Kineococcus endophyticus: one gene and its partner. The protein of the gene in region 2 interacts with the protein of the main gene of each other region in a pairwise test. Links are inferred from orthologs where the notes say so. Each region holds a gene or a part of one and is shown on either strand. Other genes may lie near its edges. The genes, in order: leuS and ligA.

Region 1 (15,586 bases), on a different replicon or contig from region 2:
GTCGTCGTGGCCAACGCCGTCGCGCTGCTGACCCAGCCGCTGTTCGGCCGGCTCGCCGACCGGATCGGCCGCAAACCCGTGTTCGTCTACGGGGCGCTGTCCTCGGCCGCCCTCATGCCGTTCTACCTGCTGTCGATGAGCTCGGGGTCGGAGGTGCTGACGTTCGTCCTGGCGGTCGCCACGTTCTCCTGCGGGTACTGCGCGGCGAACGCCGTCTGGCCCTCGTTCTACGGCGAGATGTTCGACGTGCGCGTCCGGTTCTCCGGCATGGCCATCGGCACCCAGCTCGGGTTCCTGCTGGCCGGTTTCGCCCCGAGCATCGTCACGGGGCTGGGCGGGGTGCGTGAGGGCGGCTGGGTCGTCATCAGCGTCTTCACCGCGATCGTCGCCGTCGTGGCCTCGCTGTCCGCGCTGACCGCCCGGGAGACCCGGTCGGTGCCGACGGCCGAGCTCGGCCGCCCGGTGCGCGCCACCACCCCCGGCGGGGTCCGCGTCTGAGCAGTGCTCACCAGGTCGCGTCGAGCCCGCCCAGGAGCGCCTCGACGACCCGGCTGACGGCGGCCTGCGAGCCGTCCTGCGCCGGCTGGCCGGCCCGCAACGTCGCCGCCACCAGCACCTGCCGCCGCTCCCGTCGGGCCACCCCGACGAGGGCGGCGGTGCCGTACCGGCCGCTGGCGACGGCGTGGGTGAGCGTCCAGCCGCCGCGCAGCCGGTCCGAGGGCAGGAGCGCGGCGAACCGCAGCCGCGCGGCGGGCTCGAGGACGTCCCCGAGCAGCACCGCCCCGTAGCCGAGGGCCAGGGCCCGCGTCGTGGTGGTGTCCCGCGGGTCCCAGGGCTGCGCGGAGCAGGAGTCCGGCGCGCGCCGGTCGATCCGGGTGCGCCGGTCGCCGAGGGCGCGGCAGAACCCGGTCACGGCCGCCGCGCCGCCGGCGCGCACGACCAGCAGGTTCGTCGCGGTGGCGTCACCGCGGCGCAGGGCGGCGTCGCCGAGGCCCGCCACCGTCATCCCCGTCTGCACGTGCCAGGCGCAGACGGGGGTCGAGCCCACGAGGTCGTCGGTTGAGTACCGGACGCGCTCGTCGAGGACGGCCGGCCCGTGGGCGCGCAGCAGCTTGGCCAGGGCCGTCCCGGCGGGCAGCGTCAGCACGGGCCGCAGCAGGTCGGGCCGGTGACCGGTGACGCGGCCGGTGAGCAGGTCGAGAGCCCAGGACGTCACCTCGTCGGGCTGGCCCCCCAGGGCGGCGACGAGTCCCGTGCCCGCCGCGGCCGAGACGACCGACCGGCGCGACACGGGCGAGGGTCCACCTGGCGAGACGCCCATCCCTCACCTCCCGGCCCGCCACCGTGCGAGGCGTCCAGGGTGCGCCCGGGGGGCGGCGCTGCGCCAGACCCCCGGGCGGTCCCGGTGCGGCCGTCCGTCAGCGCGCGGGCTGCCAGCCCAGGGCCGGGGCCACGTGCTCGACGATCGAGCGCATGAGGTGGGTGTTGTAGTCCACGCCCAGGGCGTTCGGGATGGTCACCAGGAGCGTGTCCGCCTCGCGCACGGCCGCGTCCTTGGCGAGGTCCTCGGCCACCTGGTCGGGGTCACCGGCGTAGGTCTTGCCGAAGCGCGCCAGGCCCGGTTCGCCGAGCGAGCCGACCTGGTCGACCGAACCGCGGTCGCGGCCGAAGTAGGCCTCGTCGAGGTCGTTGACGATGGGCATCACGCTGCGGCTCACCGAGATCCGCGGTTCGCGCTCCCAGCCCGAGTCCCGCCAGACCTGCCGGTACAGCGCGATCTGCTCGGCCTGCAGCTCGTCGAACGGGACGCCCGTGTCCTCCGTCAGCAGCGTCGAGCTCATGAGGTTCATGCCCTGCTCGGCCGTCCAGCGGGCGGTGGCCCTGGTGCCCGAACCCCACCAGATCCGGTCGGACAGGCCGGGGGACTGCGGCAGCACCGGAAGCTGCACGCTGCGGCCGGTCATGCGCGGGTTGGACTCGGCGACGCCGGCGCCGGCGATCGCGCGCCGGAAGACGTCGGTGTGCCGGCGGGCCATGTCGGCCTCGGTCTCGCCCTCGGCGGGCACGTACCCGAAGGTCGCCGGGCCGTGCAGCGCGGGCTCGGGTGAGCCCCGGCTCACGCCGAGCTGCAGCCGGCCGTCGGAGATGAGGTCGGTCTGCGCGGCCTCCTCGGCCATGTAGAGCGGGTTCTCGTACCGCATGTCGATGACGCCGGTGCCCAGCTCAATGCGGCTCGTGCGGGCGGCCATGGCGGCGAGGACCGGGAACGGCGCGGCCTGCTGGCGGGCGAAGTGGTGCACCCGCACGTAGGCGCCGTCGAAGCCGAGCTCCTCGGCGGCCACCGCCAGCTCGACGGTCTGGACGAGGGCCTCGCGCGCGGTCCGTGCGGCCGAGCCGGGGACCGGTTGGTAGTGCCCGAAGGACAGGAAACCGATGCGCTTCACATCCTCATTGAACCATCAACAACCGCGTCCTGTTCCATGATGGGGCGGTGACTTCCCCCGCGACCTCCCGCGAGCTGCCCGACCGGATCACCAAGGACACCCGGCTCTGCCTGTCGCTGTCGGGACGGCCGAGCAACCTCGGCACCCGCTTCCACAACTTCCTCTACGCCGAGCTGGGTCTCGACTTCGTCTACAAGGCGTTCACCACGGACGACCTGCCCGCCGCGGTGGCCGGCATCCGCGCGCTCGGCATCCGGGGGGCGGGTGTGTCCATGCCCTTCAAGGAGGCCGTCATCCCCCTGGTCGACGAGCTCGAGGCCTCCGCCGCCGCGATCGACTCCGTCAACACGATCGTCAACACGCCCCGCGAGGGCCGTCCGCACCTCGTCGCCTACAACACCGACTACCTCGCCGTCGCGGGCCTGCTGGCCCAGCACGGCATCACCCCCGCCGGCACGCCCGGCGCCGCCGCAGTCCTCGGCAGCGGCGGGATGGCCAAGGCCTCGCTCGCCGCTCTGCGCGACGCGGGGTTCTCCGACCTCCTCGTCGTCGCCCGCACCGAGGCCACGGGCGCCCCGCTCGCCGCGCAGTACGGCGCCCGCTGGCTGCCCGCGCTCGGCGACGTCCGGCCCGACCTGCTGCTCAACGCCACCCCCGTCGGCATGGCCGGTGGGCCCGCAGCGGAGGACCTGCCCGTCGCGCGGGCCGCCGTGGAGGCCGCGGGCGCCGTCGTCGAGGTCGTGGCCGTCCCCGAGGACACCCCGCTCGTCCGGCTCGCGCGCGAGCTCGGCACGCCCCTGGTCACGGGCACCGAGGTCGCCGCCTGGCAGGCCGCCGAGCAGTTCGCGCTCTACACCGGGGTCCGGCCGAGCGCCGACCAGGTCCGCCGAGCGGGTGAGTTCTCGCGGCGCGCCGTGTGAACCGCGCCCGGTCCGGACGCACCGGGGCAGCGGCACCCGCATGATCGAGTCATGTCGTCACCCGCTCGCCGTCTCCAGCCCGACCCAGGTGGTGCCGAGGGGGAGAGGGTGACCACTGCGCCCGGACCCCGCGACGCCGGAGCCGGCGACCCCGCCGCACCCCAGCCCGGAGCCCCCGCGGTGCCGGGCCCCGGGTCCGACGCCGCCCGCCGGGCCACCGGGGGCCTCGACGGCCGCGGCCGCACCGCCGCGCTCGTCCTCGTGCCCGTCACCGGGGGCGTCGCCGTCGCCGTCGCGGCGGCCGTCGCCTCGACGCTCGTCACGCTCGTCGTGGCCCTGGTCGCGCTCGGGGCCGTCGCCGTGGCGCTCGCGGTCGCCCTCGCGCTGACCGTCCGCGCCCACCACGAGGCCGAGCGCTCCGTGGGCTCGCTGCTGGCCGCCCTCGAGGCCGCTCGCGACGAGACGGTGCAGGACACGGTCACGGGTCTGCTCAACCGCCGCGGCCTGGTCCTCGTCGGGCACCAGGTGCTGGAGTCCGCGCGCCGCTCCGGCGGTGCCGTCCACGCGTGCATCGTCGAGGTCACCCCGGGCGTGCAGCTCGGCGGCGGCAGCCGGACGGTCGAGGAGGTCCGCGCCGCGCGCGAGGCCGAGTGGGCCGCGGCCGCCACCGCCCTGCGCGGGGCGACCCGCACGTCCGACGTCGTCGCCCGCGAGGGGGAGGGCCGGTTCGTCGTCCTGGGCCCGGGGGCGGGCCTGCACGCGCAGGAGCTCGAGCGCCGCATCCGCGTGGGCCTGGCGCAGAGCCGGCTCGCCGGTGGCGGCGAGCGCGCCCCGCGGCTGGCCGTCGAGGCCGGTGCGGCCGTGCTCGCGCCGTGGGACGAGGGCGGGGTCAGCGACCTCCTCGTGCGGGCCGAGCAGGCCCTGGCCCAGCGTCGCGCCCTGCGCCGCAGCGTCCCCCAGCACGGGTGGGGCCGTCGCCGCAGCGACCGCGGCGACCGCAGCGCCCGCCCGGAGCGTCCCGGCGCCTGACCCCCGGGGTCCCGTCCGCCACGGAGTAGGCTGTCCGGGTGTCCTCCCGCCGACTTCCCAGCCGGTGCTGAGCTGCTGCGACCTCGCAGGTGCTCGCACCGAGACCCCTCCTGCGCGAGGGGTCTTCCGCTGTCAGGGGCAGGTCGCAGGTGCGGGACGCACGCGAGCACCGGGAGGACGGGATGACTGACGTGTCGGTTGAGCAGACCGAGGAGCACGACGAGCAGCGCTACGACGCGTTCGCGCTGCAGGAGAAGTGGTTGCCGGTCTGGGACGACCTCAAGCCCTTCCGCAGCGGCGAGCCGGGCGACGAACGCCCCAAGAAGTACGTGCTCGACATGTTCCCCTACCCCTCCGGCGACCTGCACATGGGTCACGCCGAGGCGTACGCGCTGGGCGACGTCATCGCGCGGTACTGGATGCAGCGCGGTTTCGACGTCATGCACCCCATCGGCTGGGACGCGTTCGGCCTGCCCGCGGAGAACGCCGCCATCAAGCGCGGCCTGGACCCGCGGCAGTGGACGTACGACAACATCGCCCAGCAGCGCGCCTCGATGCGCCGCTACGCCTGCTCCTTCGACTGGGACCGCGTGCTGCACACGTCGGACCCGGAGTACTACAAGTGGAACCAGTGGCTGTTCCTCAAGCTGTACGAGAAGGGCCTGGCCTACCGCAAGGACTCCCTCGTCAACTGGGACCCGGTCGACCAGACCGTCCTGGCCAACGAGCAGGTGCTGCCCGACGGCACGTCCGAGCGTTCCGGCGCGAAGGTCGTCAAGAAGAAGCTGACCCAGTGGTACTTCCGGATCACCGAGTACGCCGACCGGCTGCTGGACGACCTGGACCGCCTGGAGGGCCAGTGGCCGTCCAAGGTGATCTCGATGCAGCGCAACTGGATCGGCCGCTCGACGGGCGCCGAGGTCGAGTTCGTCATCGAAGGCCGCGACGAACCCGTCACGGTCTACACGACGCGTCCGGACACCCTGCACGGCGCGACGTTCATGGTCGTGGCCGCCGACTCCGACCTGGCCGAGGAACTGGCCGCGGGGTCCGCACCGGAGGTGCGGGAGGCGTTCGAGGCGTACCGCACCACGGTGCAGGAGACCTCGGACATGGACCGGCTGGCGTCGGAGCGCGAGAAGACCGGCGTCGACCTGGGCCGGTTCGCCGTGAACCCCGTCAACGGTGAACGGCTGCCGATCTGGGCCGCCGACTACGTGCTGGCCGACTACGGCACGGGCGCCATCATGGCCGTGCCCGCGCACGACCAGCGCGACCTGGACTTCGCCCGCGCGTTCGGCCTGCCCGTCCGCGTCGTCGTCGACGTCCGCGACGCCGACGGGAACCCGCTGCCGGACCCGGCGCAGTCCGGGGAGGCCACGGCCGGCGACGGCGTGCTGGTGAACTCCGGCCCGCTGGACGGCCTGGACAAGAAGGCCGGCATCGCGAAGGCGATCGAGGTCCTGCAGGCCGAGGGCAAGGGCCGCCCGGCGAAGAACTACCGCCTGCGCGACTGGCTGATCTCCCGCCAGCGCTACTGGGGCACCCCGATCCCGGTCGTGCACACCGAGTCCGGTGAGGTGCCCGTCCCGGAGGACCAGCTGCCGGTGCTGCTGCCGCCGTCGGAGGGCCTGAACCTCACGCCCAAGGGCACGAGCCCGCTGGGGGCGGCGGAGGACTGGGTCAACGTGCCCAGCCCCGTCGACGGGTCGCCCGCGCGCCGGGACCCGGACACGATGGACACGTTCGTCGACTCGTCCTGGTACTACCTGCGGTTCGTCTCCCCGGACGACGACACCAAGCCGTTCGACACCGACCTCATCGCCCAGTGGGGTCCGATCGACCAGTACGTCGGCGGGGTGACCCACGCGATCCTGCACCTGCTGTACGCGCGGTTCATCACCAAGGTCCTGCACGACCTGGGGTACCTGCCCTTCGACGAGCCGTTCACCCGCCTGCTGAACCAGGGCATGGTGCAGATGGACGGGTCGGCCATGAGCAAGTCCAAGGGCAACCTGGTCCGGCTGTCGGACCAGCTCGAGGAGCACGGCGTCGACGCCATCCGGCTGACGATGGCGTTCGCGGGTCCGCCCGAGGACGACATCGACTGGGCAGACGTGTCCCCGTCGGGCTCGGCGAAGTTCCTGGGCCGCGCGTGGCGGCTGGCGCGCGACGTCACCTCGCCCGTGGGTGCCGACGTCACGACCGGGGACGTCGCGCTGCGCCGGGTGACGCACCGGACGCTGCACGACGTCGCCCAGCACGTCGAGGCGTTCCGCTTCAACGTGGCCGTGGCGCGCGTCATGGAACTGGTCAACGCGACCCGCAAGGCGATCGACTCCGGCCCGGGTGCGGCCGACCCGGCCGTCCGCGAGGCCACCGAGGTCGTCGCGCTGGTGCTGTCGCTGTTCGCCCCGTACGTGGCGGAGGACATGTGGTCCCTCCTGGGCCACGAACCCGCCGTCGCGCGGGCCGGGTGGCCGGCGGTCGACGAGTCGCTGCTGGTCGAGGACACGGTGACGTGCGTCGTCCAGGTCAAGGGCAAGGTCCGCGACCGCCTCGAGGTGGCCCCGGACATCACGCAGGAGGCGTTGCAGGAGCTGGCGATGGCCTCGGAGAAGGTCCAGTCGGCGCTCGCCGGCGCGGGGATCCGGACGGTCGTGGTCCGGGCCCCCAAGCTGGTGAACATCGTCCCGGCCTGACACCGGACGTGATGCCGGAACTGCTGCCCCCGTCCACCCCGCGGCTGCTGCTGCGGCGGTGGACGGAGGGCGACCGGGAACCCTTCGCGGCGATGAACGCCGACCCGGAGGTCACCCGGTTCGTGTCCGCCGTGGCCGACCGTGCCGCGTCGGACCGGTTGGCGGACTACGCCGACGGCTGCTTCGACCGCCTGGGGTTCGGCCTGTCCGCCCTCGAACGCCGGGACACCGGCGAGTTCATCGGGTTCGCCGGGCTGCACCGGATGCGCTGGTACCCCGAGGACGTCGAGATCGGCTGGCGGCTCGGGCGGTCGGCGTGGGGCCAGGGGTTCGCGACCGAGGCCGCCCGGGCGTGGGCCGACCACGCCCGGGGGCTCGACCTGCCCCGGCTCATCTCGATCGTCGACCCCGGCAACACCGCCAGCCTCGGCGTCACCCGCAAGCTCGGGATGGTCGAGGGCTGGAGCGGCGAGCGGGAGGGGCGGCCGCACGTCGTCATGGTGCTGGACCTCTGACGGCCGCCCCCCCGGGCTCAGCCGGGGATGAGGCCGGGCAGTTCGGTCTCGGTGATCGGGAACCCGGGGAAGCGGGTCAGCCGCAGCAACGGGATGGCCCGCATCATGGCGCCGTGCTGCGGGTCGAACAGCATGCCCGCCCAGGGGGTGCCGTCGATGCGCTCGCGGACCGCCGCCGCCGCGTCCGGGTGCTGCAGCCAGACCTCGAGCTCGGAGTCGAGCTGCAGGGGCACGCTCACCCCGTCGCCGGGCAGCGTCACCGTGGTCGCGAGGCGGACGTCGCGCGACGAGGCGCCGACGCGGATGCCGAACTCACCGCCCTCGACGACCCAGCGGCCGGTCGCGCTGTGCCAGAACGAGAAGGCCCGCTCGTCGAGCTCGACCGCCACCTCACGGGACTCGCCGGGTTCCAGCGTCACGCGGGCGAAGCCCTTGAGCTCTGCGTCCGGACGGAACACCGTCGCGTCGACGTCGGCGACGTACACCTGGACGACCTCGCTGCCCGCGACGTCCCCGGTGTTCGTGATCGTCACGTGCACGTCGACGGAGTTCCCGCGCGTCTCCACCCGCAGGTCGGAGTACCCGAACGTCGTGTAGGACAACCCGTGCCCGAATGCGGCGGCGACGGGCAGGGAGTGCGCGTCGTACCAGCGGTACCCGATGAGCAGGCCCTCGCCGTAGCGCACGTGGCCGTGCTCGCCGGGGAAGTTCCCGACCGTCGGGTTGTCGCGGTAGTTGACGGGAACCGTCTCGGCCAGCTTGCCCGAGGGGTTCGCGACGCCGCTCAGCAGGTCGGCCACGGCGGCGCCGCCGGCCTGCCCACCGAGCCAGCCCTCCAGGACGGCGGGGACGGTGTGCTGCCAGGGTTCGAGGTTCACGACGGACCCGTTGGCCAGCACGACGACGGTGCGGGGGTTCGCCGCCACGACGGCGTCGAGCAGATCGAGCTGCTCCGGCGGCAGGTTCGTGTGCTCGCGGTCGTACCCCTCGGACTCGTACGAGGCGGGCAGGCCGAGGAACAGCACGACGACGTCGGCCGTGCGCGCGACGTCGACGGCCTCGGCGGCGAGGGCACGCGCCGCCTCGCCCGTCGCGTCGTCCGGGTCGGCCTCCGGGACGTAGCCCGGCGCGAACGTCACGTCGCGGGACCCGTCGAACTGCGCGCGCAGGGCGGTGAGCGCGTCGTCGAGGCGGGTGGGGTTCACCTGCGAACTGCCCGCGCCCTGGTAGCGGGGCGTGCGGGCGAACTCGCCGACGACGGCGATCGTCCCGCCCGCGGCGGCCAGCGGCAGGATCCGATCCTCGTTCCTCAGCAGGACCGCGCTCTGGAGCGCGGCCTCGCGGGCGAGGGCGTGGTGGGCGTCGGTGTCGAAGGTGCCTGGGTCGGCGAGGGCGGGCCGGGCCTTCTCGACGAGTTCCAGGACGCGCAGGACGGCGCGGTCGAGGTCCTCGGTCGACAGGCTCCCGGTGCTGACGGCCTCGAGGATCCGCTGGGTGCCGGCGCCGGAGGAGGACGGCATCTCCAGGTCCAGGCCCGCGCGGACCCCGTCCTCGCGCACGTTGACGGCGCCCCAGTCGGAGACGACGAGGCCGGAGAAACCCCACTCGCCGCGCAGGACGTCGGTGAGCAGCCAGGGGTCCTCGGAGGCGTAGACGCCGTTGATGCGGTTGTAGGAGCACATGACCGTCCAGGGCTGCGCCTTCGTGACGACGCGCTCGAAGGCCGTCAGGTAGATCTCCCGGAGCGTGCGCTCGTCGACGTCGGCGGAGACCGTCATCCGCTGCGTCTCCTGGTTGTTCGCCGCGAAGTGCTTCAGCGACGTCCCGACGCCCTGGCTCTGCACGCCCTCGACGAGGGCGGCGGCGAGGTCGCCGGCCAGCACCGGGTCCTCGGAGAAGTACTCGAAGTTCCGCCCGCACAACGGCGACCGCTTCATGTTGACGCCGGGGCCGAGCAGGACGGACACGCTCTCGGCGCGCGTCTCACGGCCCAGGGCCTCCCCGACGCGGCGCAGCAGGTCGACGTCCCACGAGGAGGCGAGCCCGGCCGCGGGCGGGAAGCACGTCGCGGGGACGGAGTTCGCCAGGCCGAGGTGGTCGCCGCCCTCGGCCTGCTTGCGCAGGCCGTGCGGGCCGTCGGTGACCATGAGCGCGGGGATGCCCAGGCGTTCGACGGGCTCGGTGTGCCAGAAGTCGGAGCCGTCGAGGAGGGCGGCCTTCTCCTCGACGGTGAGTTCCGCCAGCAGCTCGGCCGGGGTGCGCGTGACGTCGGTGTCGGTCATGGTCGCAGGCTACGCCCAACACCTACCAGGTGGAAGGTATTGGTGGTAGGGATGTGCTGTGGCCGCACGCGGGGAGTACGCCAAGGGCAGGGCCCGGCGCGAGCAGATCCTCACCGAGGCCGTCGGGCTGTTCGCCGAGTCCGGGTACCGCGCCGCGTCGTTGCGCGACCTCGCCGCCCGCTGCGGGCTGACGCACGCGGGGCTCCTGCACCACGTCGGCAGCAAGCAGGCGCTGCTGCTCGCCGTCCTGGAGCAGCGCGACGTGGAGGACGCCTCGCTCGTGGGGCCGGACCCGTCGCTGCCGGGGGAGCGGCAGCTCGAGGCCCTGCTCGACGTGGTGCGCCGCAACGTCTCCCGCCGCGGTGTCGTCGAGCTGTTCTGCGTGCTGTCGGCCGAGGCCACCTCGCCCGAGCATCCCGCCCACGCCTTCTTCGACGAGCGCTACCGCCGGGTCGTCGCCGCGCTCACCACGGCGTTCGCCGACTGCGGGCACCCCGCCCCGGGGTCGGCGGCGCGCCGGCTCGTCGCCGTCATGGACGGGCTGCAGGTGCAGTGGCTGCTGCACCCCGACGACGTCGACATGGTCGCGGAGGTGCGGGCCCAGGTGGATCGGGAGCTGGACCGTCCACGGGGGTGAATCCCCCCACATCCGGCACCCGGTCGCTCTATCGTCGATGAGTCACCACAAGACGACGTGGAGTGAGCTGGGAGTCGATGGGCAACGGCAGCAGGACCCCGGCTCGGCGCAGCACGGGGAAGACGGTCGCCCTCGCCGCGTGCCTGGGGCTGGCCGCCCTCGTCGCGCTGGTCGGCGTGGTCTCGTCCTTCGTCGTCGGCGGAGCCGCGTCCGCGGCGGGGAGCCTCCTCGCGGTGGTCGGCCTCACGGGTCTGCTCGTGGGGTTGTTCACCGTGGTGGTGGGGCACTTCCGGACCGCCGGGCTGGCAGGTCGCCGGGCCGGGGCCGTCCTCACCGTCCTCAGCCTCGTCGCGCTCTCCGGCGGGGGCGCCCTGGCGGGCGGTGACGCGCCCGCGGACACCGTGGCCACGGCCGCCACGACTCCCGGAGCGACTCCCACCACGACCCCCGCTGCGACTCCCGCCAGGACGCCCGTGACCACTCCCGACCCGGTCCCGACGACCACCACGACGACCACCACGAGGACCTCGACCACCGACGCGATCCTCGCCACGGCCGCCCCCGGCACCGCCCTCGCCGCGCTCGACACCCTCGACGTGAAGGGGCGGGCCCCCAAGACCGGGTACTCCCGAGACGCCTTCGGCGCCGCCTGGACCGACACCGACCAGAACGGCTGCTACACCCGCAACGACGTCCTGAACCGCGACCTGACCGCCCGCTCGTGGACGGACGCCGTGCACTGCACCGTGTCCGCCGGCGCACTCGCCGACCCCTACAGCGGCGACGCGATCGCGTTCACCCGGGGTGGGTCGACGTCGTCGGCGGTGCAGGTCGACCACGTCGTGGCCCTGTCCAACGCCTGGCAGACGGGCGCGCAGTCGTGGGACGCGGCGACGCGCACCGCGTTCGCCAACGACCCGCTGGGACTGCTGGCGGTCGACGGGCCGCTGAACGAGCAGAAGGGCGACGGCGACGCCGCGACGTGGCTCCCGCCGAACACCGCCTTCCGCTGCGACTACGTCGCGCGCCAGGTCGCGGTGAAGGCCGCCTACGGGTTGTGGGTCACGCCCCCGGAGCGGGACGCCATCGCGCGCGTGCTCGGGACCTGCCCCGGCGAACCCCTGCCCGTCCGCTCCGCGTTCGCAGCGCTCGTCGCGGCACCCGTGCCCGTGCCCGTGCCCAGGCCCGTGGGCGTCGCGCCCGCGCCGGCCACCTCGGCGCCCGCCCCCGCCGCGGACGCCCCGGCCGAGACCAGCGCCGACGTCCCCGCGGGCGCGTCGGCGGTCTGCCGGGACGGCACGCTGTCCTACTCCGCCCACCGCCGCGGCACCTGCTCGCACCACGGGGGTGTCGACACGTGGCTGTGACGCAGGCTCGCGGTGCGGACCACCCGCGGCGACACCACGCGGTGGGGTGCCCCGCGTGGGCATGGTGACCGCCGGAGTGGACCTGTCGACCCAGCGGGGCACGACGGCCGTCGCCGTCGTCCGCTGGGACGGCGGCTCCGCCCGCGTCACGGACTGCCACCGACCGACGGACGACGGGTTCGTCCTCGACCTGGTGCGAGGCGCGGCGAAGGTCGGCATCGACAGCCCGCTGGGGTGGCCTGACGAGTTCCTGCGCTTCGTGACGGACCACGCAGCAGGGAATGTCGAGGTACGAGCGGGGGAGACCGGCGAGGAGCAGCGCCGCCGTCTGACGTGGCGCCTGACGGACCAGGTCGTCCGGGCTGCGGGCCACCAACCGCTCACGGTGGCGGCCGACAAGATCGGCCACGTCGCGATGCGCGCAGCGCGCCTGCTGGCCCTGCTCGCGGCGGAGCAGGGCCCGATCGACCGCGCCGGTTCGGGAGTCGTCGTGGAGGTCTACCCGGCCGCGTCGCTGAAGCGGTGGGGGTTCGCGCACCGGCAGTACAAGGGGACGGCGAACTCCTCCGCCCGGCTGGCGCTGGTGGAGGAGTTGCCTCGTCGGTTGCCCTGGCTGGACCTCGGCGTCGCGGCCGAGGCGTGCCGTGCGTCGGACGACGCGCTCGACGCCGTCGTCGCCGCACTGACGGCTCGCGCTGCGGCGCTGGGGTTCTGCACGTCGCCGACCGCGGAGCAGCGGGAGCAGGCCGCGCGGGAGGGGTGGATCGCGCTGCCGACCTGCGAGACCGGGCGGCTCCTCGACGGGTGACCCGGGTTCGGGGTGTGGACGCCGGCGGACCGGTGACGTCCCGGGATCAACAGGGGACGCGGGTGACCCGTCGTCCACAGGTGGGTCCTCGTCCGGACCGGTGGGGTACCTGTCCGCCTACGTTTCCGGGGTGACCCCGCCCCCCTCCCGTCGCGACGCGGCGGTCCGCGCCCGCGCACTGGCGGTCCGGCAGTTCCGGGCGCCAGAGGAGGATCCCCAGGACGGCCTCGGGGACGAGTTCGACGAGGAGTTCGACGAGGGGGACGCTGACCCCGCGGGTGCCGGGGTCGCCCCGGGGGTCCTGGCTGAGTGGTCGCGCCAGCTGGCCGACCGGACCCCGCCGGGGTTGCGGGCGGTGAGAGTGCGGGTCGGTCCGCGGGCGGTCGCCGGCGCGGTCCTCGGGTCCGTCCTGGTGGCGGCGGGGCTCGGGTTCGCGGCCTGGCGGTCCTGGCCCGATCCCGGTGCGCAGCAGGGGCAGGCGCTGCCGGCGAGGACGGCGCCGGTCGCGGCGGGCACACCTCTGAGCACGCCGTCGCCCTCGGCGACGACGAGTTCCGCGTCCGTCGTCGTGCACGTCGCGGGCCGCGTGCTGCGGCCGGGGGTCGTCACCCTGTCCGCGGGCAGCCGGGTGGCCGACGCGTTGACGGCTGTGGGCGGTCCCGCCGCGGACGCCGACCTCGACGCGCTGAACCTCGCGCGCGTCCTCCAGGACGGAGAGCAGGTCCTCGTCCCGGCGCCCGGGCAACCGGGGACCGTCGCGGCGCCCGCACCGGCGGCGGGTTCCTCCGCAGCGCCGGGCGCGCGGCTGGACCTGAACTCCGCCACGGCCGCCGACCTCGACGCCCTGCCGGGGGTGGGCGAGGTCCTGGCGGGCCGGATCGTCGCCTGGCGCGAGGAGAACGGGACGTTCTCCTCCGTCGACGACCTCGGTGAGGTGCAGGGCATCGGGCCGAAGGTGCTCGAGGGGCTGCGGGACCTGGTGAGCGTGTGAGCGCGGCGGAGCAGTCGGAGGTCGTCGGAGCCCGGTCCGTCGGACCGCCGCCGGTGCCCGTCGACCTGCGGCTCGCGGCGGCGGCGGTCGGAGCGTGGGGTGTCGCGTTCCTCGCGACGGGCCGCCCTGACCTCCTGGTGTGGGGTTTCGCGGGTTCTGCGCTCCTGCTGCTGGTCGTCCTCGGGGTGCTGCGCCGGACGGGTCGGGGCGCACGCGTCGCGCTGGTCCTCGTCGCCGCGACGCTCGTGCTGTTCTCCGTCTGTCTGCAGCACAGCCGGTCCACCGCCGGGGGTGTCGAGGAGCTGGCGGAGCGCCGGGTGTCGGGGGAGTTCTCCGCCGTCGTCACCGCCGACCCGCACGCCCTGCCCACCCGCCGCGACGGGGAACCCCCGCGCGTCGTCCTCGACGTCCGGCTCACGTCGCTGGACGCGCGGGGCGCCACGCGGGAACTCGCCGCCCCAGCGACGGTGTTCGCCGTCGCCGAGCGGTGGCGGGACGTGCGGTGGGGTGACCGGGTCACCTTCCGCGGCCGGCTCGGAACCGCTGACCCCGGCGAGCGGTCGGTCGTGGTCGTCTCGGTCGGGGACCTGGTCCGCACCGACCGCCCGACGGGCCTCCTGGAACTGTCCGAAACCCTGCGGACGGGGTTGCGGGAGGCCGTGTCCGGTCGGTCGGCCGACGTCCGCGGGCTGCTGCCCGGGCTCGTCGTCGGGGACACCTCCGCGCTGCCGCCCGACCTGGAGGCCGCGATGCGGTCGGTCGGCCTCACCCACCTCACCGCGGTCAGCGGGTCGAACACGACGCTGGTCGTGGGGTTCCTCGTCCTGGCCGCGTCGTGGGCGGGTTTCGGGCGACGGTCCAGGCTCGTCGTGGCCGGAGTGGGGTTGGTGGGTTTCGTCGTGCTGGCCCGTCCCGAACCCAGCGTGCTGCGCGCGGCCGTGATGGGCGGCGTGGGCATGGCGGGGCTCGCGGCGGGGCGGCCGACGCGGGGGATCCCCGTCGTGGCGGCCGCGGCGCTCGTGCTGCTGGTGGCCGACCCGTGGCTGGCGCGGGAGTTCGGCTTCGTGCTGTCGGTGCTGGCGACGACGGCGCTCGTGCTCCTCGCCCGGCCGTGGGCGGAGCGGCTGACGCGCGCGGGGGTTCCGCGGGTCGTCGCGTACGCGGTCGCCGTCCCCGTGGCCGCGCAGGCGGTGTGCGGGCCCGTCGTGGCGCTGTTGCAACCGGCGGTGAACGTCGTGTCCGTCCCCGCGAACATCGCGGTGGCGCCCGCCGTCGGCCCGGCGACCGTGCTCGGTCTGGCCGCCACGCTCCTCTCCCCGGTGTGGCCGGCCGGGGCCGCCGTCGTGGCCTGGCCGGCGGGCTGGTGCGCGGCGTGGATCGCCGCCGTCGCGCGGGCCGCGGCCCAGGCGCCGACCTCGGTCGCGGTCCCGCCGGGCGTCGCGGGGGCCCTCGTGGTGGCGTTGCTGACGCTCCTCGTCCTCGGCGCCGTCGCGGCCGTCCTGCGCTGGCGGCACGGACCGGGTCGCCGGTGGCCGGCCCTGGCCCTCGTGCTGGTCCTGTCCGCGGCCCTGCTCGTGCGGTGCGCCCCGCGGTGGGGCGGACCGGCCGGGCCGTGGCCTCCGCCGGACTGGCTCGTCGTCGGCTGCGACGTCGGCCAGGGCGACGCGGTCGTCCTGCGGTCGGGTCCGCGCGCAGCGGTGCTGGTCGACGCCGGACCCGACGACGTCCTCGTCGGCGGGTGCCTGGACCGGCTCGGGGTGGACCGGCTCGACGCCGTGGTGCTGACCCACTTCCACGCCGACCACGTGGGCGGCCTCGCGGGGGCGCTCGCCGGCCGGGAGGTCGGGCTCGTCCACGTCTCCCCGCTGGCGGTGGAACCGGCCGCCGGGCG
Region 2 (15,007 bases):
CACGGGCGGCAGCGGCCTGCAGCTCGGGATCGCCTCCGCCGCAGCGGTCGTGCCGGTCATCGTCGGCGGTGTGTTCGGCGGGACGGTCGTCGACCGCATCGGCTACCGCCGCACGAGCATCACCAGCGACGTCGTCGGGGCCGTCACGATCGCCGCGGTCCCGCTGCTGGCCGGCACCGTCGGCCTGCCGTTCTGGGGGCTCGTCCTGCTGCTCGTGGCGACGGGCCTGCTGGACGCCCCGGGCCAGGCCGCGCGGCACGCGATGCTGCCCGAGGTCTGCGCGGTCGACGACGTGCCGCTGCTCAAGGCCACGGGCGCCCTCAACGGGGCCGAACGCCTCGCCCAGCTGCTGGGGGTCGCCGCGACGGCCGCCCTCGTCGGGTGGCTCGGCGCCCTGCCCGTCCTGTGGCTGGACGCGGCGACGTTCGCCGCCAGCGCGACGCTCGTGCTGATCGCCGTGCCCCACACGTCCACCGCCGCCACTCCCGCGGGGTCCTACCTGCGTCGCCTGCGGGAGGGGTTCGACGTGGTGCGCCGCGACGGGTTGCTGCGCGCCGTCGTCCTCCTCGTGCTGGCGACCAACGCCTTCGACACGGGGCTGACCGTCCTGCTGCCGCTCGTGGCGCGCGACACCTGGCACCACCCCGCAGCGTTCGGCTGGGTCAGTGCCGTCTTCGGCGTGGGCGCGGCGGTGGGAGCCCTGCAGGCGCACCGCCTCACCCGGCGCTGGTCGCGCCGTCGGGTCTTCGCCCTGTCCTTCCTGCTCGCCGGGTCGCCGCGCTTCCTGCTGCTGGCCACGGGCCCCTCCCTGGAGCTCACCCTCGTCGTCGTCCTCGCCTGCGGCCTCGCCGCGGGGGCCATCAACCCGGTGCTGGGCGCCGTGCAGCTCGAGCGGGTGGCCCCGCGGATGCGCGCCCGCGTCGCCGGTCTCGTGGCGGCGGGCGCGTGGGCGGGGATGCCGGCCGGGTCGCTGCTCGCGGGGTGGGGTGCGGACCGGGTCGGCGTCGTGCCGGTGCTGTGGACCGTGGGGGCCCTGTACCTCGTCGTCACGCTCGCCCCCTTCGTCGGCCGGTCGTGGAAGGACATGGACCGTCCTGCCCGGCGGGAGTCGGCCGTGGCAGGGTGAGCGGGTGTTCGACCAGCTCAACGCGCTCGTCACCGAGCACGCGGGATCGCCGTGGGTGCTGGCCGCGGTGCTCACCCTCGCCGCCCTCGACGCCTTCGTCCCGCCGCTGCCGAGCGAGTCGGTCGTCATCGGCCTGTCGGCCATCGCGGCCGACACCGGGCACCCGAACCGGTGGGCGCTGTTCGCCTGCGCGGTGGTCGGCGCCTTCCTCGGCGACAACCTCACCTACACGATGGGCCGGCACTCCCCGTTGCGGCGCTGGATCGCCGGGCACCCGCGGCTGGAGAAGGCGTTCAGCCGCGCCGCCGTGGAACTGCAGAAGCGGGGGGCGTTCGCGATCCTGGCCGCCCGGTACGTCCCGATCGGCCGCATCGCCGTGAACCTGACGGCCGGGGCGGTGCAGTTCCCGCGGGCGCGCTTCGTCGGGTTGAGCGCGCTGGCGGCGCTGACGTGGGCGGCGTACTCGGTGGCGATCGGTTCGCTCGCCGGGCACTGGATCGAGTCGACACCGTTGGCCGGCGCCGCCCTCGGCATCGTCATCGCCCTGGCGCTGGGTTTCCTCGTGGACCTCGTGCTCAACCGCGTCGTCCGCCGCCGGGTCAGCTGAGGTCGTCGTCGAGGAGGGCGTCGAGGAGGATCCGGGCGGAGAGGCCGAGGGCCGCCTCGGCCTCCGGTTGGTGCGTCGCCGCCACGGTCGAGGCACTGAGGACGACGACCGCGACGGTCGGGCCGTAGGCGTGCTCGACGACCCCCGCCTCGTGCCGCAGCGTCAGCAGGGTTCCCGTCTTGGACGACCAGCGGGAGGCGTCGGTCCGCAGGTCCGGGGCCAGCCGGTGACCGAAGACGTTGCCGCCCAGCAGGTCGCGCATCCGCGCGGCGACCACCTCGGGGACGGTGGTGGGTCGCCACAGCTGGGTCAGCAGCTCCGTGAAACCCTCGGCCGAGCCGGAGTTCGCGCGTCCGACGTCGAACTGCTCGAGGGCGTGGCCGTCGCCGGCGGTTCCGGAGCGGCTCGCCAGCAGGTGGCCGAGCGGGCGTTCCACCCGCAGTGCCGGAGTGGCGGTCAGGTCGGCCAACCGGTGCCGCACCGCGACGCCCCGGACGCCGAGGGCGCGCAGTTCCGCGTCCACGGCCGCCGGTGGTGTGAGGTCGAACAACGCGTCGGCGGCGACGTTGTCGCTGATGGTGACGGCGAGTTCGAGGAGGTCCTCGACCGCGACGTGCGCGGGGTGGCGGAACCGCCCGAGACCGGTGTCGGCCGGCGTCGTCGGCGGTTGCACCGCGACCACCTCGTCCGCCGCGAGTTCCCCGCGGTGGATGCGCAGGAGGGTCGCCAGGGCCAGCGGGACCTTCACCAGGGATGCGCACGGGAACGGCCGGGCGGGATCGAGGCCGACGGCGCGCCCGGCGTCGAGGTCGCGCACGACGATGCCGGCCTCCAGGCCCGCGTCCGCGAGGACGTCCCGCACCCGCTCGAGCGCCCTCACACCTCCTCCCACAGGCCGGCCACCGCGTCCGCGAACTCCCCGCGCAGGCGGTGGGCGTCCTCGTCCCGGCCGGCCAGCACCGCCAGGCCGCGGACGAGGACGCACCCCGACACCGGGCACCAGTCCAAGCCCCAGGTGCGCGCCTCGGGCCGGGTGACCAGGACGACGTCGCCGCCGCCGAGGGCGTCGGCCAACGCGGCGACCGGGGAGTCGGCGACGCCCACCTGCACGGGTTGCAGACCCGCCGCCGCGGCCGCCCGCACGACGACGTCCCGCACGTGCGGGACGTCGTCCTCCGGCAGCAACCAGCAGCGGCGCAACCCCTCCTGCCGCGCCGACCGTCCCGACGCGCGACCCCGCCGCAGCGAGGACCACCGGAAGGAGGGGGCGCGCAGGAGGCCCGGAACCGCGGCCACCCCGAGCACGCTCGTCCACTCGGCCTCGTCCGGCGGCACCGGGACGAGGGCGACGGGCAGGTCGCGCTGGCGGACCGCCTCGACCCGGCCTGCCCGCGGGAGCGGCACGGGGTCCACGACGTGTCCGGTGCGCGCCGCGAACCGGGCCAGGTCCGGCACCGCCAGCGTGTCCGGCACCCCGCACCGCAGGGGCCGCCGGCGGGCCCGTTCGGCGCCCTCGACGAGGGCGTCGGCCAGGTCCACGAGACGGCGGGCCGTGGGCAGCAGGTCCCGTCCCACGCTCGTCACGGCGACGGTGCGCGACGACCGCTCCAGCAGTCGCGCCCCGAGGTGGGCCTCCAGCGCGGCCACCCGGCGGCTCGCGACGGACTGCGGGATGCGCACGGAGGCAGCCCCCGCCGTGAAGCTGCCCTGGGTCGCGACGGCCAGGAAGGCGCGGCACCCGGCGACGACGTCCACGGCCCGACCGTACCGCTCGGCCATGCTCGTTCGGCATGGATCGGACCGCCGCCTGCTTGGACAGCATGGCCGGACTGCGGTGGGGTGGGGACCGTGAGACGAACCGCCGCCCTCCTGTCCGCCCCGCTGTCCGCGCTGGTGATCCTGGCCGGCTGCTCCGAACCGGCCCCGCCCACCTCGTCCGCCCCGGCTCCGGCGAGCTCCTCCTCCGCACCGGCGCCCGACTTCGCCGCCCTGGAGCAGCAGTCCGGTGCCCGCCTGGGCGTGTTCGCGGTCGACACCGGCAGCGGCCGCACCGTCGCGCACCGGGCCGACGAGCGGTTCGCCTTCGCCTCCACGTACAAGGCGCTCGCGGCCGCGGCGGTCTTGGACTCCGGCGCCGACCTCGCGACGCAGGTCCCGGTGACCGACCTGGTCGACTACTCCCCCGTCACGCAGGAGCACGTCGGCGGGACCCTGTCGCTCGGCGAGGTCGCCGAGGCGGCGGTGACCGTGAGCGACAACACCGCGGGCAACCTGCTCTTCGACCAGCTCGGTGGACCCGCCGGTTTCGAGGCCGACCTGCGGGCCCTGGGCGACACCGTGACGGAGTCCGCGCGCACCGAACCCGGGTTGAACGGGTGGAACCCCGGCGAGGTCGACGACACGAGTTCGCCGCGCGCGTTCGCCACCGACCTGCAGGCCTACGCCGTGGGCGACGCCCTGGACGCCGCCGACCGGGACGTCTTCACCGGGTGGCTCAGGGGGAACACGACCGGGGCGGAGCAGATCCGTGCGGGGGTTCCTGCGGGCTGGGTCGTGGGCGACAAGACCGGCCACGCGGGCCGCTACGGCAACCAGAACGACGTCGGTGTCGTGTGGCCGTCGGGGGGCCGGGCCCCGTGGGTCGTCGTGGTGTTCTCCGACAAGCCGGGCCTCGACGACGAGTCCGACCCCGCGCTCGTGGCGCGGGCGACCGGACTCGTCGTCGACGCGCTCAGCTGACCCGTGCGGTGATGAGCTCGCGGATGCGCGCGGCGTCCGCCTTGCCCTGCATCTCCTTCATGACCTGACCGATGAGGGCACCGGCCGCCTGCGCCTTGCCGCCGCGGATCTTCTCCACGACGTCGGGATTGGCGGCGATGACCTTGTCGACCGCGGCGTTCAGGGCGCCGTCGTCCTGGACGACGACGAGACCGCGGGCCTGGACCACCGTCGCGACGTCCCCCTCCCCGGCCAGCACGCCCTCGAGGGCCTCGCGCGCGAGGCGGTCGGTGAGCTTGCCGTCGTCGACGAGCTGGGCCAGTTCGGCCACGTCGGCGGGGGTGACGCGCAGGTCGGTGAGCTCGACCCCGTCGGCGTTGGCGCGGCGGGCCAGTTCCCCGGACCACCACTTGCGGGCCGCCGCGGGCGAGGCGCCCGCGGCCACCGTCGCCTCGACGACGTCCAGCGCCCCGGCGTTGACGAGATCGCGGAACTCCAGGTCGGAGAAACCCCACTCGGCGTGCAAGCGCTTGCGGCGTTGCGAGGGCGGCTCGGGCAGCGAGGCGCGCAGCTCCTCGACCCACGCCCGGTCCGGGACGATCGGGACGAGGTCGGGTTCGGGGAAGTACCGGTAGTCCTCGGCGTCGGACTTCTCCCGGCCCGACGTCGTGAGCCCGGTGTCCTCGTGCCAGTGGCGCGTCTCCTGCACGACCTTCTCACCCGCCCGCAGGACGGCCGCGTGCCGGGAGACCTCGTAGCGCACGGCCCGTTCGACCGAGCGCAGCGAGTTGACGTTCTTCGTCTCCGACCGCGTGCCGAGCTTCGCCTCCGGCGACGGGCGCAGCGAGAGGTTGACGTCGCAGCGCAGCGACCCCTGCTCCATCTTGACGTCGGAGACGTCGAGCGCGCGGAGCAGGTCGCGCAGGGCCGCGACGTAGGCGCGGGCCACGTCGGGGGCCCGGTCCCCGGTGCCCTCCAGGGGCTTGGTGACGATCTCGATGAGCGGGATGCCCGCGCGGTTGTAGTCCACGAGGGAGAACTCGGCGCCGTGGATGCGGCCCGTGGAACCCCCGACGTGCAGGGACTTCCCGGTGTCCTCCTCCATGTGGGCGCGCTCGATGAGCACCCGGTAGGTGAACGCCGGCTTCGACCCGTCCTCCGACGCCGGGACGTCGACGTCGAGGTACCCCTCGTACGCGATCGGCTCGTCGTACTGCGACGTCTGGAAGTTCTTCGGCATGTCCGGGTAGAAGTAGTTCTTCCGGGCGAACCGGCAGCGCTCGGCGATGGAACAGTTCAACGCCAGCCCGATGCGGATCGCCGACTCCAGCGCCTTGGCGTTCAGGACCGGCATCGCGCCGGGCAGACCGAGGGACGTCGGGTCCACCTGCGTGTTCGGCTCGGCGCCGAACTCCGTCGGCGCACCGGAGAACATCTTCGTCTGGGTGTTGAGCTCGACGTGCACCTCGAGGCCGAGGACGGGGTCGAACTCCGCCACCGCCTCGTCGTACTCCACCAGTTCGACGGTCATGCCGACACCCCCTGCCACGCCGGAACCTCCGCGAGCAACGGCCCGCCCCACTTGTCCACCAACCGCGTCTCCAGCGCCGCGCCGACCCGGTACAGCCGGTCGTCGGCCTGCTGCGGCGCGAGGATCTGCAACCCCACGGGCAGCCCGTCGGACAGGCCCGCCGGCAGGGACATCCCGGGGATGCCCGCCAGGTTCGCCGGGATCGTCGCGACGTCCCCGGCGTACATCGCCAGGGGGTCGTCGAGCTTGGCGCCCAGGGGGTACGCGACCGTCGGCGCGGTCGGCGAGACCAGCACGTCGACGGAGCCGAAGGCCGCGTCGAAGTCGCGCTGGACGAGCGTGCGCACCTTCTGGGCGCTGCCGTAGTAGGCGTCGTAGTAGCCGGCCGACAACGCGTAGGTGCCGAGGATGATGCGGCGCTTGGCCTCGTCCCCGAACCCGGCGGCGCGGGTGGCGCGCATGACGGTCTCGGCCGTCACGTTCTCGCCCTCCGGCACGACCCGCAGGCCGTAGCGCATCCCGTCGAACTTGGCGAGGTTGCTCGACGCCTCGCTCGGCAGGATCAGGTAGTACGCGGCGAGCGCGTGCACGATGTTCGGCAGGCTCAGCTCGACGACCTCGGCCCCGGCGGCGCGGAACTCCGCGAGCGCCTCCTCGAACCGCGCGACGACACCGGGTTCGTACCCCTCGCCCGACAGTTCGGCGACGACCCCGATGCGGACGCCGGTGAGGTCGCCGGTCGCGCCCTGGCGGGCGGCGCCGACGACGTCCGGCACCGCACCCGGCAGCGACGTCGAGTCGTACGGGTCGTGGCCTGCGATGACCGCGTGCAGCAGCGCCGTGTCCATGACCGTCCGGGCGCAGGGCCCGGCCTGGTCCAGGGAGCTGGCGAGGGCGATGAGGCCGTAGCGGGAGACCGCGCCGTAGGTGGGCTTGACGCCGACCGTGCCGGTGACGGCCGCGGGCTGGCGGATCGAACCACCCGTGTCCGACCCGATCGTCAGGGGGGCCTCGAAGGCCGCGAGCGCCGCCGCGGAACCGCCGCCGGAACCGCCCGGGATGCGGGTGGGGTCCCACGGGTTGCGCGTGACGCCGTACGCGGAGTGCTCGGTCGTCGAGCCCATCGCGAACTCGTCCATGTTCGTCTTGCCGAGCACGACGAGGCCCGCGGCGTGCAGCTCGCGCACGACGGTGGCGTCGTACGGCGGGACCCAGCCCTGCAGCATCCGGGACCCGGCAGTGGTCGGCAGGCCCTTCGTCGTCAGCACGTCCTTGACGCCGATGGGGACACCGGCGAGCGGCCCGAGGTCGGCCCCGGCCGCGCGGTCGGCGTCGATCTGCCGGGCGCGGGCGAGGGCGCCCTCGTGGTCGACGTGCAGGAAGGCGTGGACGCCGGAGTCGTTGGGGCCGGACGTCGGGCCGTCGACCGCGTCGATGCGGTCGAGGTGGGCGCGGGTGACCTCCTCGGCGGAGACGACCTTGCTGCGCAGGCCGTCGGCGAGGCGGGTGGCGTCCCACTGGACCAGTTCGTTGACGCTCACGCCTCCTCCCCCAGGATCATCGGGACGCGGAAGCGACCGTCCTCGGCCGCGGGAGCGCCCGCGAGCGCCTCCTCCGCGGTCAGGCCCGGCCGGACGACGTCCGGTCGGGTGACGTTCGTCAGCGGCACGGGGTGCGAGGTGGCGGGTACGTCGTCGGTGGCGACCTTCGCGACGGCCGCGACGGCATCGAGGACCGCGTCGAGCTGACCCGCCATGCGGTCCAGCTCCTCGTCGGACATGTCGATGCGCGCCAGGCGCGCGAGGTGCTCGACCTCGGATCGGGAGATGGCGGACACGATCGGTGAGTCTATTGCGCCGGTCCGGGGTGCCCACGGTCCACCAGCCGGGACAGGACGATGACGGAGTCCGTGGCGGCGATGGACGCCTCGTCCCGCACCCGCTCGACGGCCTCCTCCAGGTGGCTCACGTCCCGGGCCCGCAGGTGCAGGAGCGCGTCCGCGGGGCCGGTCACGGTGTAGGCGCCGACGATCTCGGGGACGCCCTGCCAGAGCCGGCGCAGCTCGGCGGGCGAGACGGTGCCGTGGCAGCGGACCTCGACGAAGGCCTCGGTCCCCCACCCGAGCGCGGCCGGGTCGACGACGGCCGTGAAGCCCGCGATGACGCCGTCGGCGACGAGCCGGTCGACGCGGCGCTTCGTCGCCGGGGCGGACAGCCCGACGCGGTGACCGACCTGCGCGAACGTGGCGCGCCCGTCGGCTTCGAGGGCCGCGATGATGCCGCGGTCGATGTCGTCCAGCTCCCGCACCGGACCTCCCGTTCCCGTGGCGCGACGACGCCACGGTGCCACAGTGCTGGCGTGGTGACGTTGGGAGCCGGTGGGACGCGCTGGGGGCTGCTGCGCGCCGCGGCCGTCCTCCTCGTGCTGGGGGCGGTCGCGTGGTGGCGCCGGCAGGACACGTCCTTCGCGCTGTACGCCGTGTCCTGGGGCGCCGTCCTCGTCGCCTCGGTGGTGTGGACCGCCGTCCGGCACCGCGCGGACGTCGTCGAGCTGGCGCCCGACGCGCTGCGCGTGCGGACCCGACGGTGAGCGCCGCTTCGCGTGGGAGGACGTCCTGGAGGTGTCCTGGACTTCCGGGACGTGGCCGAACCTGGGCAGCGGGCCGGTGCTGCGGGTCAAGGGCGGGCCGTACGACGACCCCGGCCCCAACGTCCCGGCGCAGGTCGCCCAGCTCGCCCTCTTCGGCCGGCGCGACACGCGCCGCGCCGCCCGCGCTCTGGCGCAGGCCGCGGCCGACCACGGCGTCCCCTTCACCCCCGGGCTCGTCGAGCTCGTCAACTCCGGCAAGCGCAGCCCGCGGCTGCCGGGCGAGCGCCGCGACGCCCGGGGCGGCTCGCTCTAGGCCGGCTCACCCCGCCTCGCCCGCCGCCGGGTCCGCGCTCCCCTCCCCCTCGGCCGGGAGCGCCACCGCGTCCGGGCCCCCCTCGAGCAGCGCGGTGAACCCCGCCTCGTCGAGGATGCGCAGGCCCAGCTGCTCGGCCTTGTCGGCCTTCGATCCGGCGGCCTCCCCCACGACGACGAAGTCGGTCTTCTTCGAGACCGAGCTCGACGCCTTCCCGCCGCGGGCGAGGATCGACTCCTTCGCCTCGTCGCGGGAGTACCCGGCCAGCGATCCGGTGACGACCACGGTCAGCCCCTCCAGGGTCCGCGGCGTCGACTCGTCCCGCTCGTCCTCCATGCGCACGCCGGCCTCGCGCCACTTGCGCACCACCTCGCGGTGCCAGTCGACGGCGAGCCACTCCACGACCGCGTCGGCGATCGTGGGGCCGACGCCCTCGGAGGAGGCGATCTCCTCAGCGCTCGCGGCCTCGATCGCCTCCATCGACCCGAACCGGTCGGCCAGGGCGCGGGCCGCGGTCGGGCCGACGTGGCGGATCGACAACCCGACGAGGACGCGCCACAACGGCTGGGACCTGCGGTCGGCGAGGTTCTGCAGCAACCGCCGGCCGTTCGCCGAGACGGCCCCCGCCTTCGTCGTGAAGAGCGGGACCGTCGCCAGGTCCTCCTCGGTCAGCGTGAACAGGTCGCCCTCGTCCTCGATGACGCCGGCCTGCAGGAGAGCCGTGGAGGCCTCGTACCCGAGGGCCTCGATGTCGAACGCCCCCCGGCCCGCGACGTGGAACACCCGCTCGCGCAGCTGGGCCGGGCAGGAGCGGGAGTTCGGGCAGCGGATGTCGACGTCGTCGGCGCGCTGGTGCGCGAGCGTCGTCCCGCACTCCGGGCACTGCGTCGGCATGACGAACTCCCGCTCGTCGCCCGTCCGCGCGTCGGCGACCGGCCCGAGCACCTCGGGGATCACGTCGCCGGCCTTGCGGACGACGACGGTGTCGCCGATGAGAACGCCCTTGCGCTTGACCTCGTCGGCGTTGTGCAGGGTGGCCATCTTCACCGTCGAGCCGGCGACGAGCACCGGTCGGAGCACCGCGAAGGGCGTGACCCGGCCGGTGCGGCCGACGTTCACCTGGACGTCGAGGAGCGTCGTCGTGACCTCCTCCGGCGGGTACTTGAACGCGATGGCCCAGCGCGGGGCGCGCGACGTCGACCCCAGCCGGCGCTGCAGCGGGACCTGGTCCACCTTGACGACGACGCCGTCGATCTCGTGCTCGACGTCGTGCCGGTGCTCGCCGTAGTAGGAGATGTACTCGGCCACCTCGGGCAGGGTGTCGAGCACCTTCACGCGCGAGGACGTCGGCAGGCCCCACGCCGCGAGCTTCTCGTACGCCTCGAACTGCGAGCCGTTCTCCATGCCGCGGCGGGACCCGATGCCGTGCACGAGCATCCGCAGCGGCCGGGTGGCGGTGACGCGGGGGTCCTTCTGCCGCAAGGATCCCGCCGCCGCGTTGCGCGGGTTCGCGAACGGCGGTTTGCCGGCCTCGACCAGCCCGGCGTTGATCGCGGCGAACCCCTCGAGGAGGAAGAACACCTCGCCGCGGACCTCGAGGAACTCCGGCACGTCCTCGCCCGTGAGGCGGTGCGGGACGTCGGCGATGGTGCGGACGTTGAACGTCACGTCCTCGCCCGTCCGCCCGTCGCCGCGCGTCACACCGCGGACGAGGCGCCCCTGCTCGTAGACGAGGTCGATGGCGAGGCCGTCGATCTTCGGCTCGCACAGGTACCGGGCGCCCTCCCCGACCTCCTTCTCCACGCGGCCGGCCCAGGCCGACAACTCGTCGAGCGAGAACGCGTTGTCGAGGCTGAGCATGCGCTCGGGGTGGTCGACGGCCGTGAACTCCGTCGAGAACGTGCCGCCGACCGTCTGCGTCGGGGAGTCGGGCGTGCGCAGCTCGGGGTGCTGCTCCTCCAGCGCCCGCAACTCCTTCTCCAGCTCGTCGTACTGCCCGTCGCTCAGCGGCGAGGAGTTCCGCACGTAGTACGCGAAGCGGGCGGCCTGGACCTCGGCCACCAGCTCCTCCCAGCGGTGCCGGGCCGAGGACGGGACCGTGTCGTCGGAAGGGCCACCGGAGGGGCTCGTGCTCTGTGCGCTCACGGTCCCCATCCTGCCGCGAGGGTCCGACACACGCCCACGAGCGTTCACCGTGGCGTCGCACAGCGGTTGCTCAGGGTCCCTACGGTCACCGCCATGATCACCCGCCCCTCCCGCCGCGCCCTCGCGGCGCCGCTCGCCCTCACCGCCGTCGTCGCCGGCACGCTCGGCCTGACCGCCTCCGGTTCGGACGCCCGGGCCGACGACCACGCCCCCACCACCGCCCTCCCCGCCCAGACCGCGCGCCTCGTCGACCGTCAGGTCCTGCCCGCCGCGTCCTTCGGCGAGCCCGTGCCGAGCGGCGCGGGCATCGAGACCGCGAACGGCGTCGCAGTCCCGTTCGCCGCACAGCCCGTCCAGGGGTTCTCCGCGAACCTCGTCCAGCCGGACGGCTCGTACCTCGTCCTGTCGGACAACGGCTACGGGACGAAGGCCAACAGCGCGGACTTCCTCCTCGCCGTCCACCGGCTGACCGACCCCGGCACCGGGACCCTGCAGGTCGCGCCGGGGGGTTTCACGTTGTCCGACCCGTACGGCAAGGTCACCTGGGACCTGACCCGGTCCGACCGCCGACTCACCGGTGCCGACTTCGACCCCGAGAGCTTCCGGCAGGCCCCCGACGGGACGTTCTGGTTCGGTGAGGAGTTCGGCCCGTACCTGCTGCACACCGACGCGGCGGGCCGACTGCTCGAGGCGCCGGTCCCCCTGCCCGGCGTCCACTCCCCGGACGATTCGGAACTCGGCACGGCCACGCCGGACCTGGCGTCCAGCAAGGGGTTCGAGGGCATGGCGCAGTCGGCCGACGGCCGCTACCTGTTCCCGCTGCTGGAGGGCCCCGTCGCCGGCGACGACCCCCAGGACCTGCGCGCCCACCGCTACGACACCGTCGAGGGGCGCTACCGCGGCGAGGCGTTCACCTACCGCCTCGAATCCCCCCGCAACGCGATCGGCGACATGACCCGGGTCGACGACCACCGGTTCCTCGTCCTCGAGCGAGACAACGGCCAGGGTCCCACCGCCGTCTTCAAGGCGGTGTTCCTCGTCGACACGAGCGTGACGGACGCGACCGGGCACCCGCTCAAGACCCAGCTCGTGAACCTCATGGCGGTGCCGGACCCGGACGGGGTCGCCGGGGACCTGTCGAAGGACTCGGGGTTCCTGACGTTCCCGTTCACCACCATCGAGAGCGTCGACGTCGTCGGGGACCACCGCATCGTCGTCGGCAACGACAACAACTTCCCGTCCTCGGCCGGCCGCACGCCCGGCGTCCCGGACGACGACGAGTTCCTCACGATCGAGGTGCAGGCCGACCTGTCCAGCGCCGACTGATCAGCGGTCTCCCGCGGTGGGACGGCGCAGGACGACGAACTCCAGGTCGTCCCGCTGCGGGATCCCGAAGCGCTCGTCGCCGTAGGGGAACGGTCGGCGTTCACCCGTCACCCGGAAACCGAGGCGTTCGTACCAGGCGATGAGGTCGGCGCGCTGGGCGATGACCGTCATCTCCAGCGCGTCCGACCCCCAGCGCGCCACCGCCTCCGCGTCGGCGCGGGTCAGCAGCGTGCGTCCGATCCCGCCGCCCTGCGCGAGAGGGCTGACGGCGAACGTCCCGAAGTAGGCCACCGAACCGGTGCGACGGAGTTCGCAGCAGCCGACGAGGATCCCGTCGCGCTCGGCCAGCAGGAGCGCCGACCCCGGGGCCGCGACCACCGCGGCGATGCCCTCGGCGTCCGTCCGCCTGCCCTGCAGCAGGTCCGCCTCGGTGGTCCAGCCCGCGCGGCTGCTCTCACCGCGGTAGGCCGACTCGACGAGGTCGACGACGGCCGGCACGTCGTCGGCGGTCGCGTCGCGGAACGTCAGGTCAGTCACCGGAGGCCTCCTCGAGAGCGGCGGCCGCTGCACGCAGCCGGGTCAGCAGGTCGCGCACGAGCGACGGCGGCGCGTCCGCGAGCCCCGTCGCGGGCATGAGGACGACGTCGGCCAGGGCGGTCGCGGGCAACCCGATGCGACGCCACGGCTGGCGGACGGCGTCGACGACGGCGGCGTTCGACGGCACGGGCAGACCCGTCCTCGCCGGCACGGGCATCGCCCCGGCCCACAGGAGCAGACCGTCCTCGACGCACGCGGCGACGGACTCCCAGCCGGCCGGCCCGAGGTCACGGACGTCGAGCGCCACGCCCGCCGCCCCCACCTCGCGCACGAGCGACCAGGGCGCCTGCGCGGAGTCGAGCCGGAGCACGGGCTCGGCCCCGGCCGAGCGCACGGCGGCCAGGACGTCCCGCAGGCCGTCGCGGACCTCCGCGCGGTCGACGGCCCGCAGCGTCCCGTACCCGGACTGGGTGGGCAGCCGTCCGGCCAGGACGGCGGCCAGCGACGGCTCCTCCACGTGCACGACGACCTGCGCCCCGGGGACGAGGCGCTGCACGTCCGCGACGTGCCGCGACAGCCCTTCGGCGAGGGAGGCGACGACGTCGCGTCGCGCCCCGGGGTCGGAGACGCTGCGCTCGCCCCGGTTGAGCTCGACGCTCGCGAGCAGCGACCAGGGTCCGACGACCGAGACCGCCAGCGGGCCCGTCCACCCGTCGGCGGCCTCGGCGAGCTCGTCGAGGTCGGCGCGCAGGAAGGCGTCCGCGCGGGCGGCGTCCCGGCCGGGGGCGTCGACGAACCGCCAGCCCGCCGGTTGCCGGTCGACCGGCAGGTCCACGAGCAGCGAGGCCGTGCGCCCCAACGGGTCCGCCCCTGGCCCTCGGGCCGGGAGCTGGGCGAGGTGGGGGACGTGCGGCGGGTCGCCGAGCTCCCCGAAGACGGTGCGGGCGGCTTCGCGGGGGTCCTCCCCCGGCAGCGCGCCGACGGCGGCGGCGGATCCTGGCACGCCGGAACGCTACCCGTCGGGGGGTGCGGTCACCGGCGGGCATCCCCCGAAGGTCGGACCCGGGTCCCGACCGTCGTCCGTTGGCGGGGACCCGCCCCGTGCGGGTGGATGGGTCCTCACAGCAGACTCCTGGGAAGGCACACGCCATGCACCACCGCCGTCGAGTCGTCCGTCGCGCCGGGGCCGCCACCGTGGGGGTGCTCGCCCTGACCGGACCCCTGCTCGTCGCGAGCCCCGCGAGCGGCGCCCCCGCCCCCTCTCCTCTCGGGACCACCCGGCCCGCGACCGTCGCCGCTGCGGACGCCGAGTTCCTGGCGCGGACCCCCGAGCGCTTCCGCGACCAGCAGCTCGCCTGGGCCCCCTGCTCGCGCGAGCAGGTCGGCCTGCTCGCCAGCCTGACCGGCGGGTTGGAGTGCGCGCAGGTGGCCGTCCCACGCGACTGGAACGAGCCCGAGGCGGGCGAGCCGCTGCAGGTCACCATCAGCCGCGAACCGCGCCAGGGCCCTCGACCGGAGCGCACGGTGATCACCAACCCGGGCGGGCCCGGCGGTGCGGGGTTGTCGCTGGCGACGCTGGGGTCCGCCGTGCCGGGCCTGGCGGACACCGAGGTCGTCGGGCTGGACGTGCGGGGCACGGGGGCCAGCTCGGCCCTGACGTGCGGGTCGGCCTTCGTGGGCGAGACCCCGCCGGACTACCGGGACCGCTCGCCCGAGGCGCTCGCCCTCGCCGCCAAGATCGTCCAGGGCGCCGCGCAGGCGTGCGCGCAGGACCCGCTGGCCCCCGTCGTGAACACCCAGCAGACCGTCTTCGACATCGACCTCGTCCGCGACGCGCTCGACCGCGAGACGATCGACTGGGTCGGGTACTCCGGCGGCACGTGGCTGGGGGCGCAGTTCGCCACCCACCTGCCCGGCCGCGTGGGCCGCTTCGTCCTCGACTCCAGCGTCGACGCGACCGCGGGCTACCAGGAGGTCTTCTCCTACCAGCCCATGGCCTTCCAGCGCCGCTTCGACGTCGACTTCGCGCCGTGGGCCGCCGCGGGGAACGCCACGTTCGGGCTCGGGGCGACGGGGGAGGACGTCGGCGCGACGTACGAGCGACTGCGCGCCGAG

The links.
Region 1: the proteins of ligA (region 2) and leuS interact in binary tests that used the Escherichia coli proteins (3 or more experiments, as listed by UniProt). The link is inferred for Kineococcus endophyticus from one-to-one orthologs.

Annotation. Positions count from the first base shown.
Region 1 is NZ_JBFNQN010000001.1:74,250-89,835, forward strand. The notes cover bases 4,255-7,335. They hold leuS (leucine--tRNA ligase), read left to right. Parts: upstream 4,255-4,575; coding sequence 4,576-7,095; downstream 7,096-7,335. Other genes in these bases: AB1207_RS00355 (GGDEF domain-containing protein), read left to right, coding at 4,255-4,393; AB1207_RS00365 (GNAT family N-acetyltransferase), read left to right, coding at 7,107-7,335. Also shown: AB1207_RS00335 (MFS transporter), read left to right, coding at 1-498; AB1207_RS00340 (serine hydrolase), read right to left, coding at 506-1,291; AB1207_RS00345 (LLM class flavin-dependent oxidoreductase), read right to left, coding at 1,419-2,444; AB1207_RS00350 (shikimate 5-dehydrogenase), read left to right, coding at 2,519-3,364; more of AB1207_RS00355, read left to right, coding at 3,473-4,254; more of AB1207_RS00365, read left to right, coding at 7,336-7,610; AB1207_RS00370 (glycoside hydrolase family 3 C-terminal domain-containing protein), read right to left, coding at 7,628-9,892; AB1207_RS00375 (TetR/AcrR family transcriptional regulator), read left to right, coding at 9,951-10,529; AB1207_RS00380 (DUF3761 domain-containing protein), read left to right, coding at 10,592-11,896; AB1207_RS00385 (DUF429 domain-containing protein), read left to right, coding at 11,958-12,704; AB1207_RS00390 (ComEA family DNA-binding protein), read left to right, coding at 12,835-13,695; AB1207_RS00395 (ComEC/Rec2 family competence protein), read left to right, coding at 13,692-15,586.
Region 2 is NZ_JBFNQN010000005.1:334,784-349,790, forward strand. The notes cover bases 8,465-11,453. They hold ligA (NAD-dependent DNA ligase LigA), read right to left. Parts: upstream 11,039-11,453; coding sequence 8,891-11,038; downstream 8,465-8,890. Other genes in these bases: AB1207_RS09395 (hypothetical protein), read left to right, coding at 8,465-8,571; AB1207_RS09400 (hypothetical protein), read left to right, coding at 8,603-8,884; AB1207_RS09410 (esterase-like activity of phytase family protein), read left to right, coding at 11,123-11,453. Also shown: AB1207_RS09350 (MFS transporter), read left to right, coding at 1-1,126; AB1207_RS09355 (DedA family protein), read left to right, coding at 1,131-1,733; AB1207_RS09360 (serine hydrolase), read right to left, coding at 1,726-2,613; AB1207_RS09365 (LysR family transcriptional regulator), read right to left, coding at 2,610-3,488; bla (class A beta-lactamase), read left to right, coding at 3,582-4,472; Asp-tRNA(Asn)/Glu-tRNA(Gln) amidotransferase subunit GatB, read right to left, coding at 4,465-5,982; Asp-tRNA(Asn)/Glu-tRNA(Gln) amidotransferase subunit GatA, read right to left, coding at 5,979-7,523; Asp-tRNA(Asn)/Glu-tRNA(Gln) amidotransferase subunit GatC, read right to left, coding at 7,520-7,819; AB1207_RS09390 (Lrp/AsnC family transcriptional regulator), read right to left, coding at 7,831-8,289; more of AB1207_RS09395, read left to right, coding at 8,341-8,464; more of AB1207_RS09410, read left to right, coding at 11,454-12,355; AB1207_RS09415 (GNAT family N-acetyltransferase), read right to left, coding at 12,356-12,892; AB1207_RS09420 (uroporphyrinogen decarboxylase/cobalamine-independent methonine synthase family protein), read right to left, coding at 12,885-13,895; AB1207_RS09425 (alpha/beta hydrolase), read left to right, coding at 14,042-15,007. UniProt on the Escherichia coli protein: DNA ligase that catalyzes the formation of phosphodiester linkages between 5'-phosphoryl and 3'-hydroxyl groups in double-stranded DNA using NAD as a coenzyme and as the energy source for the reaction.